DNA from 3 places in the Sodalis sp. RH14 genome. Region 3 is predicted to be linked to each of the others. Evidence: riboswitches for the same ligand, from Rfam matches in the RefSeq annotation. Region 3 holds a riboswitch; each other region holds the start of a gene.

Region 1 (3,274 bases), 2.6 Mb from region 3:
TCGTCCGCCATCCCCAATACCGTTGATGTCGCCCTGACCGCCGCGGACGACTGGCTGCCCTGGCTATTGGGCAGCGTGCCGGCCATGATTTTGCCGCAGGAATGGGAGACGATGCCGGACTTCGTCCGCCGTCCCGTCGGCACCGGACCCTATGCGGTGATCGACAACCGGGAAAGCTTATTGAAGATTCGCGCCTTTGATGATTATTTCGGCTATCGCGCACTGATTGATGAAGTGAATATCTGGATCTTGCCGGAACTCACCGCCGAGCTGAGCTATTCCGGCGTCCAGCTCCAGGCGGATAACAGCACCCCGGGTCAATTGGAAACCCGGCTGGAGGAAGGCTGCTATTTCCTGCTGTTTGATGCCCGTTCGCCGCTGATGCAAAACGATGATACCCGCCGCTGGCTGAGTGAAAATATCGATCCCATCGCCATGCTGACCGAGGCGGGATCGGCCTACCAGCATTACTGGTCGCCGGCCTACGGTATCCTGCCGCGCTGGCGCCATAGCCGGGTCGCGCAACCGCGGCCAAGGCCCGCGGAGCTGCGCAGCATCACCCTGACGGTTTATCGCGCCCATTCGGAATTCGATGATCTTTGCCGCGCGCTCGGTGCGGTGCTGGCCCGGCAGGACATCGCGCTGGTGATCAATACCGTGGATTATGCCACCTGGCATAACGGTGAGGCCGAGAGCGATTTATGGCTCGGCAGCGCTAATTTTTACCTGCCGCTGGATTATTCCCTGTTCGCCAGCTTTTACGAGATGCCGCTGATGCATCATTGCCTGCCGGCCGACCTTAGCGACGCGCTGGAGAAATGGCGCGGCAAGGGCCTGTCCATGGCGCAATGGTGCCAATCGCTTATCACCGGCCATCGCCTGCACCCGCTGTTCCATCATTGGCTGATTCTACAGGGCCAGCGCAGCATGCGCGGGGTCAGGATGAATACGCTGGGATGGTTTGATTTCAAATCCGCCTGGTTCGCCCCGCCGGACCCGCAAGACCCGCAAGACACATAAGACACATAAGACACATAAGACACATAAGACACGTTAGACACGTTAGATACGTTAGATACGTTAGACACGTAAGACAGGCTGTTAAGCCAGGGATAAAACCATTACACTTGCATTTGTTCTCAACGGGGTGCGAAGCGTCCGGCATAGCGTTAGCCGGCGCGCAAGCTGAGAGTATACCCGTCGAACCTGATCCGGCTAATACCGGCGAAGGGATTTGAGAGTGCGTCCCGCTGCCGCCTCAAACGCCTTTGCCGCCTTTTTTTTTCCAGGAGCGCAAAGTGTTGAAAAAATGGTTACCCTGCCTGCTATTGCTCGCCGCCGCCCCGGCGTTGGCAAAACCCGTCCTGACGGTTTATACCTATGATTCCTTTGCCTCCGAATGGGGCCCGGGGCCGGCGATAAAAACCGCCTTTGAAAAAGACTGTGGCTGCGAGCTGAAATATGTCGTGCAGGAAGATGGCGTCGCCCTGCTCAACCGTTTGCGCATCGAAGGCAAGAACAGCGACGCGGATGTGGTGCTGGGCCTGGATAACAACCTGCTTAAGCCCGCGCAGGATACGCATCTCTTTACGGCGCATAACGTCGACACCGCTCATCTGACCTTGCCGCAGGCGTGGCATGATCCCACCTTCCTGCCTTTTGATTACGGGTATTTTGCGTTTGTCTATGACAAGAACAAGCTGAAAAATCCGCCCAAAAGCCTGCATGAGCTGATAGACGGGCCGCAGGCGCTGAAAATCATTTACGAAGATCCGCGCACCAGTACCCCGGGACTGGGCTTATTGCTCTGGGTGCAGCAGGTATATGGCGATAAAGCGCCCCAGGCCTGGCAACGGCTGGCGAAAAAAACCGTTACCGTGCCCAAGGGCTGGAGCGAAGCCTATGGCTTATTCCTGAAAGGAGAAGCGGACATGGTGCTCAGCTATACCACGTCGCCGGCCTATCATATCAACGAGGAAAAGAAGGATAACTATGCGGCGGCGACCTTCAGCGAAGGCCACTATCTCCAGGTCGAGGTGGCCGGACAATTAGCCGCCAGTAAAAATCCGCAGCTGGCGCAGCAGTTTATGCGTTTTGTCGTTTCCCCGGCTTTCCAGCAGACCATTCCCACAGGCAACTGGATGTATCCGGTGATCAAAACCGCGCTGCCGGCCGGCTTTGACGTATTGCCGGCCAAGACGCTGAATTTCAGCGCGGATGACGTGGCGGCCAAACGCGGCGCGTGGACCCAGGATTGGTTGCGTTCCGTCAGCCAATGATGCCTGGCCGATGATACCGCGCTGGTTATGGCCGGGACTGCTGGCCGCGCTGATGCTGACGGCCGTGGCCCTGACGGCAGTCGGCGCCTTGTGGCTGAACGCGCCGACGCTCCAATGGCGCGACGTGCTGTCGGACAGCTATCTGTGGCATGTCCTGCGTTTTACCTTTTGGCAGGCGCTGCTGTCGGCGCTGCTATCGGTGCTGCCCGCCGTTTTTTTGGCGCGGGCGCTTTACCGCCGGCGGTTTCCGGGACGCCTGCTGTTGCTGCGCTTTTGCGCCATGACGCTGGTGCTGCCGGTGCTGGTGGCCGTGTTCGGCATCCTGAGCGTGTATGGTCGCCAAGGCTGGCTGGCGCAGCTATGCCTCTGGCTGCATATTCCCTACGGTTTTTCACCCTACGGCCTGCGGGGGATCCTGCTGGCCCATGTATTTTTTAACCTGCCGTTGGCCACCCGCCTGTTGTTGCAGGCGCTGGAAGGCATTCCGGTGGAGCAGCGCCAGTTGGCCGCGCAGCTGGACATGGCGGGCTGGCATTTCTTCCGCATTCTTGAGTGGCCTTATCTGCGCCGTCAACTGCTGCCTGCGGCGGCGCTGATATTTATGCTGTGTTTCGCCAGTTTTGCCACGGTGCTGTCGTTGGGCGGCGGACCGCGGGCGACCACCATTGAGCTGGCGATTTACCAGGCCTTAAGCTATGACTACGATCCCGGCCGCGCGGCGCTGCTGGCCCTGGTGCAAATGATCTGTTGCCTGGGGCTGGTCTTGTCCAGCCAACGGCTGACCCGCGCGTTTCCCGTCGGCGCGACGCATTTTTCCCAGTGGCGCAATCCCGGCGATAATCTGGCGCGCCGTTTGACCGACGCGCTGGTTATTGTCCTGGCGCTGGCGCTGCTGGCGCCGCCCCTGCTGGCCGTGGTGGCCGGCGGTGTCAATACGGGCATGGCGCGGGTCCTGTCGCAGCCGGCGCTGTGGTCGGCATTGCTGACGTCGCTGC
Region 2 (3,274 bases), 1.8 Mb from region 3:
TGGACATGGCGTTATCGCGTATTTGCGCCCCGGGATGGCCTTTGGCCAGATCGGCGGCGTGAGCGGCGATTTTATAGGTAATAAGCCCCTGCTTAACATCTTCTTTGTTCGGCAGGCCCAGATGCTCTTTCGGCGTGACGTAGCACAACATCGCACAGCCGAACCAGCCGATCAGCGCGGCGCCGATGCCGGAGGTAAAATGGTCGTAACCCGGCGCGATATCGGTGGTCAGCGGCCCCAGGGTATAAAACGGCGCTTCGTGGCAATGCTCCAGCTGTTCGGTCATGTTGCGCCGGATCATCTGCATGGGAACATGGCCAGGGCCTTCGATCATCACCTGCACGTCGTACTCCCAGGCAACTTTGGTCAATTCGCCCAGGGTATAGAGTTCGGCAAACTGCGCTTCGTCGTTGGCATCCTGGATGGAGCCGGGACGCAGGCCGTCCCCGAGGGATAATGAGACGTCGTAGTCGGCGCAAATCTGGCAAATATCGCGAAAATGCTCGTACAGGAAGCTTTCCTGGTGATGCGACAGGCACCATTTGGCCATAATGGATCCGCCGCGCGACACGATGCCGGTCAACCGTTTGGCGGTCATCGGCACGTAACGCAACAGCACGCCGGCATGGATGGTAAAATAGTCCACGCCCTGTTCCGCCTGCTCGAGCAAGGTGTCGCGAAAGCATTCCCAGGTCAGGTTTTCCGCCACGCCGTTGACTTTTTCCAGCGCCTGGTAGATGGGCACCGTGCCGATGGGCACCGGACTGTTGCGCAGGATCCACTCGCGGGTTTCATGGATATAGCGGCCGGTGGACAGGTCCATCACCGTATCCGCTCCCCAACGGGTCGCCCAGACCAGCTTCTCGACCTCTTCCTCAATGGATGAACTGACGGCCGAGTTGCCGATATTGGCGTTGACCTTGACCAGGAAATTGCGGCCGATAATCATCGGCTCCGACTCCGGATGGTTGATATTGGCGGGGATAATGGCACGACCGTCGGCCACTTCCCGGCGCACGAACTCCGGGGTAATATCCGGCGGCAAATGCGCGCCGAAGCTCTGGCCGGGATGCTGTTGCAGCAATACGTCGCCGCGGATGCGTTCGCGGCCCATATTTTCCCGCAGGGCGATAAACTCCATTTCCGGCGTAATGACGCCGGCGCGGGCATAATGCAATTGCGTGACGCGCCGGCCGGGTTTGGCGCGCCGCGGCGTATGGCTGGGGGCGAAACGAACCTCATCCAGGCCCTCGTCGGCCCGGCGTTCGCCGGTATAACGCGAGCTTAGGCTGTTCAACGCCTCGCTGTCCCCGCGCTGTTCAATCCAGCCCGAACGCAGGCGGTGAAGGCCGGCGCGCACGTCTATCTCTGTCGCCGGATCGCCATAGGGTCCGGCGGTGTCGTATACCGGCACCGGCTCGTTTTCTTCGTAGCGCGGCGTTTTGCCGTTGCCGCCGATAAGCGTGGGGCTAAGCGCGATCTCCCGCATCGGCACCCGGATGTCGGCGCTGTTGCCTTGGAGATAAATACGCCGGGAGTTGGGGAAGGCTTCGCCTTTCAGACGATGGATGAATTCCTGCGCCTGGGCGCGCTGCTCACGGCGGGAAGGGGTGGTTTTGGATAACGACATAGCAATTCCTCACAATAAACGGGAAAATTGCTTGTCAGGAGCGCTACGGGAGTAATGAGGCCGGGCTTTGAATTTAGCAAAATAGACTATAAATCAAAGCGTTGCTTTACTCTTGTTCCCTTCGCAGGTATTAACCCGATCAGGTTCCGCGGATCCCGAATTAACGGTCTCAGCCTGGCGTAATGTACGCGCTAGGCACTCCGACAAGATATAGCGGCCCGTGAAGGACCGGTTACGACTTACTGCTTACCGCAAAATTACGCCAGACGCGATACGTCCGGATTATTGGCGGCCGGCACCGAGGCCAGGTAGTCCGCTTTATATTCCAGCGCCTGCTGGATCAGTTTGTCCTCCAGGGCAAAACGCGTGGCCAGGGCCTCGCCCACGCCGGAAAGCGCCTGTTGGAACTCCATACAGTTATCATGATCGATGGCCGTTTCCAATTGGCTATCATAAAATGCCATGATTTGTTTGGTATTTTCCTGCAACGCCGGATACAACTGGGTACTGATGATTCTTTTGCTGCTGCTGGTATCGTCCGCGTCCTGAACGATACGATCGTAGATATGGAAATGGCCGGCGGAAAGGTAGTCCACCAGTTTATGGCAAAAGTCGTCCAGCGCGTTTTCGTCCAGGGGAGTATGCTTTTCTTTATTGGGCTTAAGACCGATGAGATGGTAATACGCAATGAGCAACTTCCTGCGGGCCAGTATCCACTGATCGATCAGTTCGTTACTGCCGCCAACGCGTTGAGCCAGAATGTCCAGCTGGTTTAGCATGATTGACTCCGATGTAATAAAGTAACGCTGCGTTACTCATCAATTAAAGCTAATTTCTAGCTTGCCAGTGAATAAGAGGTAGTGCAACTAAAATGGAACAAGAACTCAACGGTAGCGAAAATGGCTGGTGGATCGTCAGCCAGGACAGCAAATTGTGGTTACCCAAGGGGGAACTGCCATTTGGAACGGCATCGGCCTGGTCACTTCAAGGATTGACAGCGACGCTTATCGGCGAATGGGAGGGGTCGCCCGCCTGGCTGGTACGCCACGCCATGCCCCGGGATATGGGCTCGGTGCGCCAGATCATCGATAGCGACCCAGGCTTGTTCCAACTGGCGGGCCGGGGCGTGCAACTGGCGGAGTTTTATCGTTCCCATCGCTATTGCGGCTACTGCGGCCATGAGATGCGCGTCAGTAACCGGGAATGGGCCTGCCTGTGCGATCATTGCCATGAACGGTATTATCCGCAAATCGCGCCCTGTATTATCGTGGCGATCCGCCGCGGCGACGATATCCTGCTGGCCCAGCATACCCGCCATCGCGGCGGCATTTACACGGTGCTGGCCGGTTTTGCCGAGGTGGGGGAAACCCTGGAGCAGACCGTGGCCCGCGAGGTCATGGAGGAGACGCGGATTAAGGTGAAAAACGTCCGTTATGTCACCTCGCAGCCCTGGCCTTTCCCGCATTCGCTGATGATGGCGTTTATGGCGGAGTACGCCGGCGGCGAAATCACCCCCGATCATAATGAAATCCTTGATGCCGGCTGGTACCGTTATGACGCGCTGCCCCTGCTGCCGCCGCCCGGCACCGTGGCCAGGCGCTTAATTGAGGACACGGTCGCGCTCTGCCGCGCCGATCGGGAAAA
Region 3 (3,274 bases):
GAATAAAAGCGATAACTTCCCAGCCTATATAATATCCGACTACCCCAGCGGCTGGCTGAATCAATACCGCAGTTACGGTTATCAAAAAATCGACCCGGTGATGCTCATCGCCTGCCGGAAATTCACCCCTTTTTTTTGGCCTGATAATCCGTCGATAATACAAGAGCATAGCTTTTTCAGGCTGTCAAAATATTACCGGCTTGACAGCGGCTACACTTTTACGTTGCATGATTGCGATAACAACCTGGCTACATTAAGCATCAGCAACCGCCAGGGAAAGGAGGAATTCTATCATTTTATTGAGCAAAACAAAGAAAGACTGCAGATGCTGCTGATTAGCACTCATGATAAGGTGTTGAACTTTATGCAAAATACGTTGCCCGACGCCACATCCCATGGCGAGAGATCACACGTCCAGGCACTGTCTCCCCGGGAAAAAGAAGTATTATTCTGGGCCAGTGTCGGAAAAACCTATGGCGAGGTCGCGACCATCCTGGCAATACGCGAGGGAACGGTAAAATTTCATATCAGAAATATTATTGATAAGCTAGGCGTTACGAATGCAAAACATGCCATCAGCCGGGCCACGGAACTTAAATTATTTGGTTAACTATCCATTTATCATTTCGCGCAACGCGATCACAACCCTGTCCATCTGTGGGAGTTTTATTATGCTGTCGGCTTAAAATGGACAGCGTTGCCAATATATTTGCAATCATTTATATAGTGTTTAAGATGCAGGCGTTGCCGCGAGAAATTTGATGCTATCATTGCCCGGTGATTCTTCTGGCTGTTGAAGGTAGGCATGATTAGATTCTGTCTTTTTAATTTATTAGCTTTGTTTTCATTAACGGCATATTCCTCTGAGCATCTCCATAAAATAATTTTAATCGATCTCATGAATAATAAGCCAATGTTTTGTCATGCTGAGCCCCGTTGGCGCTTTTCCCCGCCGATAAAAGACGATCCCTGGCTGGCCGGGCGGTTAAGCGCGCTGGCCGAGGCGGGATTTGCCCGCCTGGAGGGGGCCGGGGACAGTGCGCAGTGGTGGTTGACGCCCACCGGCGCCACGGGTGCGCAATTCTGCGGGGACGTTTGTTACGGCCGGATGTTGGTCAGTCCCCAGCGGCCCTGCTCATAGCCTTATTATTAAGTCTGCTGATAATTGTGTTTATGAGATCGACGCCGGCGGAGGGACCAGGCTCCGCCGGCAAACTCACCATTGATCTTTTCTCCCGCCCGCCGGATAATCATGCCACTTGACTCGGGGTGTCCGCCGCTGTGCGCCGGACTGAGATTTTACCCGTATGACCTGATCTGGATAATGCCAGCGTAGGGAAGTCACGGCCTGTTGTCCCGCCGGGTCCGTCTTCCTCAGCGCCGGCTGGGAGCGCTATGATTACCGAACCTGCCGAACTGCCCGGCTTAGCCGCCGCGTCTTCCCTTACCCTGCTGCGCCAGCGCAAGCCATTAGTCCATTGTATGACCAATGACGTGGTACAGGCGTTTACCGCCAATGCGCTCCTGGCCGTCGGCGCCGCCCCGGCCATGGTGATCGAACCCTGTGAGGCGGTTCAGTTCGCCGCCATGGCCGATGCGCTGCTGGTGAATATCGGCACGCTGACCGCGCCGCGGGCCGAGGCGATGATGGCCGCCATTACGTCGGCCAATCAGGCCGGCACGCCATGGGTGCTGGATCCGGTGGCCGTGGGCGCATTAACCTTCCGTACTGAATTCGCCCGGGGCGTATTGCCGTTAAAACCCGCCGCCATTCGCGCCAATGCCTCGGAAATCCTGGCGCTGGCCGGGCAGCCGGCCCTGGGCCGCGGCGTGGACAGCGCCGACGACTCCCGCCTCGCCCTGCCTTTTGCCCGCCGGCTGGCCGCGGACTATGGCACCCTGGTCGCGGTTACCGGCCGGGTGGACTTTATCACCGACGGCGATCGGGTCTGGTCCGTGACCGACGGCGACGCCATGATGACGCGCGTCACCGGTACTGGCTGCGCCTTATCGGCCGTGGCGGCGGCGTTTTGCGCCCTGCCGGGCGATCGGTTGCAGCATCTGGCCGCCGCCTGCAGGATCATGGCGCTGGCCGGGCGGTTAACCGCCCGGGACGCGGCGGGTCCGGGCAGCTTTGCCGTCGGCTTCCTCGACCGGCTGTACGGCCTGCAGGAGGAGGATATACCATGAAGCGCTGCCATAACCTGCTCAGTATCGCCGGCACCGATCCCAGCGGCGGCGCCGGTATCCAGGCTGATTTAAAAACCTTCTCGGCGCTTGGCGCCTATGGCGCCACGGTCATCACCGCGCTGGTGGCGCAAAATACCCGCGGCGTGCAGTCCATCTATCCTATCAGCGCTGAATTCGTCGCCGCCCAGCTGGATTCCGTGCTCGGGGACCTGCGTATCGACAGCGCCAAAATCGGCATGCTCGGGCAGGCGGACATCGTGCGGACGGTGGCGGCAAAACTGCGGCAATATCCCATACCCTATGTGGTGCTCGATACCGTGATGGTGGCGAAAAGCGGCGATTTCCTGCTGTCGCCGGATGCCGTGAGCGCCGTGCGGGATGTCTTATTGCCGCTGGCGTCCATCATCACCCCTAATTTGCCGGAAGCGGCGGCGCTGCTGGGCTGCCGCGCCGCCGCCAGCGAGGAGGAAATGCGCCGGCAGGGCCGGGAACTCCTGGCCTACGGCTGCCAGGCGGTGGTGATGAAGGGCGGCCACCTGCATGGCGACTCCAGTCCCGACTGGCTTATCACCGCCACGGACGAACGGCGTTTCGACGCCGTCAGGGTGAACACCCGGCATACCCATGGCACCGGTTGCACGCTCTCCGCCGCGCTGGCGGCCCTGCGTCCGCTGCATGACGACTGGGCGCAAACGCTCGCGGCGGCCAAAGCCTGGCTGCAGCAGGCGCTGCTACATGCGGATGATCTACAGGTCGGGCAGGGGATCGGGCCGGTCCATCATTTCCACCAGTGGTGGTGACATTCCGGTGAGAATGCCCTGGGCAAAGTTAAGCAGCGAGCGGGCGTCGTGCAGATGCCGGGCGTCGAAGGCGTTGAGCAAATAACTGTTCTCGCCGCGGTGCGGGCGGATGCGCAATGACGGCAGGGGCGTGCCGCCCCGGTATTCCGGTACCGCCGTATAGATATACCCCGGCTGCATCTGGTTGTCTTCATCGCGCCATAATAATTGCAGCGCCGGATAAGGGCCGAGACAGCGGCCGATAAAGACATTCCCGGCCCAGAAACCTTCGTACTCGCCGTCTT

The links. Region 3 has a riboswitch for thiamine pyrophosphate ahead of thiM (hydroxyethylthiazole kinase). Riboswitches for the same ligand answer to the same signal wherever they lie in the genome.
Region 1: another riboswitch for thiamine pyrophosphate. It lies ahead of thiB (thiamine ABC transporter substrate binding subunit); the one in region 3 lies ahead of thiM (hydroxyethylthiazole kinase).
Region 2: another riboswitch for thiamine pyrophosphate. It lies ahead of thiC (phosphomethylpyrimidine synthase ThiC); the one in region 3 lies ahead of thiM (hydroxyethylthiazole kinase).

What each region holds. Positions count from the first base shown of each region.
Region 1 covers NZ_CP178739.1:825,466-828,739, reverse strand. Annotated here, with positions in the region: gene sgrR (HTH-type transcriptional regulator SgrR) at 1-1,020, shown strand, start outside; TPP riboswitch at 1,134-1,251, shown strand; gene thiB (thiamine ABC transporter substrate binding subunit) at 1,299-2,279, shown strand; gene thiP (thiamine/thiamine pyrophosphate ABC transporter permease ThiP) at 2,290-3,274, shown strand, end outside.
Region 2 covers NZ_CP178739.1:34,317-37,590, forward strand. Annotated here, with positions in the region: gene thiC (phosphomethylpyrimidine synthase ThiC) at 1-1,630, opposite strand, end outside; TPP riboswitch at 1,730-1,843, opposite strand; gene rsd (sigma D regulator) at 1,888-2,409, opposite strand; gene nudC (NAD(+) diphosphatase) at 2,502-3,274, shown strand, end outside.
Region 3 covers NZ_CP178739.1:4,217,122-4,220,395, reverse strand. Annotated here, with positions in the region: gene ACL2XQ_RS19175 (helix-turn-helix transcriptional regulator) at 1-610, shown strand, start outside; gene ACL2XQ_RS19170 (hypothetical protein) at 914-1,141, shown strand; TPP riboswitch at 1,256-1,356, shown strand; gene thiM (hydroxyethylthiazole kinase) at 1,396-2,190, shown strand; gene thiD (bifunctional hydroxymethylpyrimidine kinase/phosphomethylpyrimidine kinase) at 2,187-2,990, shown strand; gene ACL2XQ_RS19155 (hypothetical protein) at 2,937-3,274, opposite strand, start outside.